One region of the Amphritea sp. HPY genome, then DNA from elsewhere that is predicted to be linked to it. Evidence: predicted binding sites of a transcription regulator. Region 1 holds the regulator's gene; the other holds the start of a gene.
The links. Region 1 encodes FliA, which starts transcription of late flagellar genes. Its sites were predicted from a motif close to CTAAAGTTNNNNNNNNNNCNGCCGATA; they were not measured.
Positions count from the first base shown of each region.

Region 2: a site for FliA is predicted at 830-856, ahead of ACQUQM_RS07890 (DUF5610 domain-containing protein). Genes of this name have one in related genera too.

Region 1 is NZ_CP194015.1:4,939,386-4,941,588, forward strand. Features, by position in the region: gene ACQUQM_RS21920 (MinD/ParA family protein) at 1-662, shown strand, start outside; gene ACQUQM_RS21925 (RNA polymerase sigma factor FliA) at 689-1,399, shown strand; gene ACQUQM_RS21930 (chemotaxis response regulator CheY) at 1,480-1,854, shown strand; gene ACQUQM_RS21935 (protein phosphatase CheZ) at 1,860-2,203, shown strand, end outside.
Region 2 is NZ_CP194015.1:1,740,877-1,743,079, forward strand. Features, by position in the region: gene ACQUQM_RS07885 (GGDEF domain-containing protein) at 1-773, shown strand, start outside; gene ACQUQM_RS07890 (DUF5610 domain-containing protein) at 947-1,525, shown strand; gene ACQUQM_RS07895 (hypothetical protein) at 1,531-2,203, opposite strand, start outside.

The DNA of each region.
Region 1 (2,203 bases):
ATGTCCTGCTGGGTGTTAAGGCGGAAAAAAATATTTCAGACGTTCTGTCCGGTGACTGTAGCCTTAAAGACCTGCTGATCAATGTCGATGAAAATGTACGTATAGTCCCGGCAGCATCAGGTACTCAGGAGATGACTTCGCTGAGTGTGCATGAGCATTCTGAATTGATTCACGCCTTTAGTGAGATCGGCGATGATCTGGATGTGCTGGTTATCGATACCGCTGCTGGTATCTCGGATGCGGTAGTCAGTTTCGTCAAGGCGGCACAGGATGTGATTGTTGTGGTCTGCGATGAGCCAACTTCGATTACCGATGCTTATGCGCTGATGAAGTTATTAAATCGTGATTACAATATGACGCGGTTCAGGGTATTGGCCAATATGGTACGTAGCGAGCAGGAGGGCAGGAACATGTTTAATAAGTTATTGACGGTTACTGATCGCTTCCTGGATGTAACGCTTCAATACCTGGGATCAATCCCTTATGATGAATCTGTGCGTAAAGGGGTTCGTAAGCAACGTGCTGTTTTAAAAGCATTTCCTAATAGCAAAGCCGCACTGGCATATAAGCAGTTAGCGACCAGGGTAGAGACCTGGCCGGTGTCTTCCTCATCCAGGGGGCATCTTGAATTCTTCGTTGAAAGACTGGTTAAGGGCGCTTAGTAGTAGCAAAGGAAACGATGGACTGTATGTATAGTCAGACTCAATCCAGAACCAATCAACAGGTGATTGAACAGCATGGGGTGCTGGTCAAAAGAATCGCTCATCATCTGCTTGCGCGTCTGCCATCGACGGTTGTGCTGGATGATCTGATTCAGGCCGGGATGGTTGGTCTGCTGGAAGCGGCAAAGAAATATGATGCCAGCAAAGGTGCTAGTTTTGAAACCTATGCCGGAATCCGTATCCGCGGTTCTATTATCGATGAAGTTCGCCGGGGTGACTGGACTCCGCGTTCGGTGCACCGCAATGGCCGTCGAGTGTCTGAAGCGGTTCAGGCGGTAGAGGCGCGCACCGGAAGAGATGCCCAAGATGGGGATGTTGCCGCTGAACTGAATATAACTGTAACGGAATATCATGCATTATTGAAGGACTCAGCAGAGAGTCGGTTATTCAGTTTCGATAAGCTGATCGGACCGCAGGATGAAGGCCCCGGCGAATCGATCGCGGGCAATACCCCAGATCCGCAGGCTCAGCATGAGCAGGAAGATTTTATTAAATCGATCGCCCGGGAGATTGAAGGTTTACCGGAACGGGAAAAGCTGGTTTTGTCACTGTATTACGATGAAGAGCTTAATCTGAAAGAGATCGGTCAGATTCTGGGTGTCAGTGAGTCCAGAGTTAGTCAGATTCATAGTCAGGCAGCGTTGCGATTACGTAGCCGGCTGAAGGACTGGCGCTAATTCAAGGTTGCCGGAGGTAAAGCAGTAGCGGCAACCAGTATTCTTATTTGCTGCTAGGAGAAGTTGTCTTGAATAAAGACATGAAGATACTTGTCGTTGATGATTTCTCTACTATGAGACGTATCATTAAAAATTTGCTTCGGGATCTGGGCTTTACCAATATTGTTGAGGCCGACGACGGAGCCACCGCACTACCCATTCTTAAAGCTGGCGGCATCGATTTTCTGGTTACTGACTGGAATATGCCGGTGATGACGGGTATTGATCTGTTGAAAGCCGTTCGGGCTGATCCTGGGCTGCGCCACACGCCGGTACTGATGGTGACGGCTGAGGCTAAGCGTGAACAGATTATTTTCGCGGCCCAGGCAGGGGTAAACGGTTACATTATCAAGCCTTTTACTGCGGCTGTTCTGAAAGAAAAAATCGAAAAGATCTTCGAACGTATTCAGGGGTGATTGCAATGGCAAATGCCGGGCTGTATCAGGATAAACTTGGTTTTGAACAGGCGTTGCAGGGACACGCTGACACGTTAGTCAATCTATTGGCAAAGGGCGATATGACTGCAGCAATGCGGCAGATTCAGGCGCTTAACGAGATGCGTCATCAGGCGCTTTATCATGAGGTTGGGAGGCTAACCCGGGCGGTTCATAATACGATTATCTCTTTTACTGACGATGTCACCGCCTCTGAATTGCTGGAAGACTCAAAAGTTCAGATCGCATCTATCGCCGATGCCAGTGATCGGCTTTCTTATGTAATTGAATTGACAGAAAGTAATGCCCATAAAACCATTGATAGCGTCGA
Region 2 (2,203 bases), 2.2 Mb from region 1:
ATATGCTGGTGCTGTACTTCAGAGCGACCCTTGCCGATGCGGCGATTCTGGCATCAACTCTGGGCTGTGCCCTGACCCTGCTATGGTTTGACAGAGCATTCATCTCGGCGCTGTATGCCAGCCTGATTCTGCTGTTGTTCCTGTATACCGTACTGTTTAACTCTTACAGCATGGCATTTATCGATGAACTGACCGGGTTACCGGGACGCCGTGCACTGGAAAACCATCTGTCCAGTATCGGGCGCAACTATAGCCTGGCGATGGTCGATATCGATCACTTTAAGAAATTTAACGACAGTTACGGCCACGATGTCGGAGATCAGGTGCTACGCATGGTCGCCAGCCAGATGAAACAAGCGGCAAAAGGTGCCAGCCTGTTCCGCTATGGTGGCGAGGAGTTCACCCTGGTATTTAAAGGTCAGGATGAAGCGACAGCCCTGCCGATAGCGGAAAAAATTCGCGAAGCCGTAGCCAACTATCCCATGCGCATCCGGGATAAGGACCGCCCGGAAGATTCCCAAAAAGGCCGCCAGCAACGCACATCCCGGCGTAAGAAAAAACAGGATTGCGAAATTGTACAGGTCTGTATCAGTATCGGCCTGTGCCAGAAGACAGAACAGCACAGTCATAGCCGTGATGTGCTGAAGCAGGCCGATGAATCTCTATACCAGGCGAAAAACCAGGGCCGTAACCGCACGGTTGCCGCCCATATTTCTCAGACCCGCCAACGTAAACAGGCCACCCGTACGAAATCAGCCGCCGAACATGCCTGAGTACTGTTTATGTCCAAGCACTATTCAGTTGCAAGGTTGAACCTGAATAGTTTTCATATGAGAATTCAGACCTGCGGCCGATAACTCCCCTTCGCTAAACAGTTTCCAGCGCAAAAACTTTCCTGTTTTAAAAGCAACGGGTATCGTAAGCCTATTCACAGAGGAGGTCCGGTATGGATTTAACATCAGTTCAGGGACAACCGGTCGGCAGCCGGACAGCTGAGACGCAACAAAACCGGGTTCAAACCCAACCAACGCAGAGCAAAACGGAACAGAACCAGTCGATCCTGCAAGCCTCGCTGAAAGTCAGTATCAGCTCGGGCAATGACTCTCTTACCCTACTCTACCGTAGCGCGGTGAATGAGCTTAATCAGGTACTGGAAGCTGATCTTGGCAGCAATGCCATCGACGAGGCCTATAGTTCCGGTATAGATGTAAGCCCTGATGCTACCGCCGAGCGTATCGTGTCCCTGAGTACCGCATTCTTCAGTAGCTATCAGGAACAACACCCCGAGATGGACCTGGAAACCCAGTTAAACTCGTTTGTAGAACTGATAAGCTCAGGCATCGACCAGGGCTTCAGCGAAGCCAGGGAGATTCTCGACGGCCTGCAGGTACTTGAAGGCGATATTGCTGCCAATATCGATACGACTTATGAACTGGTACAAAATAAGCTGACTGCGTTCCTCGACACCTTGCTGCAAAGCAGTGTGACTGAAACCACAGATGACACAGTGTCCAGCGACGCCTGAGCCGGTCAAAACGCATACCGCAAACGCGCGTAAATATTTGTAGCATCCTCAAACTGGCCAAAGAAGGTGTGCGGCTGGTCACCGCTAAAGATATTCGCTCCCAGCGCCATACTCAGATTGTCGTCGAAACGATAGCTGACCAGCGGCCGGATAAAGTGATCCTGATCGCTCGGCGAGTAATAGGCGAACAGCGACAGAATCAGATTATCCTGCCACATCCGATAGCGCAGCCGCGTTGTATACAGATGGCGGTATTCGTCGGGCTCGAATTGCGAGCCCGATGCCCTCTTCAGTTCAGCGTAATCCAGCGTTTGTTCCAGATAATACTGCAGCCCCAGTGTCAGCCTGGGCAACAACTCCTGTTCGTATCCGAGCAGAAAGCGCAACTGATCATTGGGCGTTAACGGATCACTGCCGACGTCATCTGCAGCCATATGCAGCGCCAGTTCGGCATTCGCCAATCCCCGCCCCAGATTACCCCTGATACTGGCACCCAGCACATCCAGCCGGGTAAATGCCGGACGACCCTGGCTATCCAATGCGTTGGGCTGTTTCTGAAAACCCCGGTAGCCGTATACCGCCCATTCTGTATTGGATACACTGCCAAAGATGCGCAACGCCAGTTCACTGTCAGACAGGCTGTCAGGTCTGTCCGGGTCGATCTTACCCTCAGGAGCT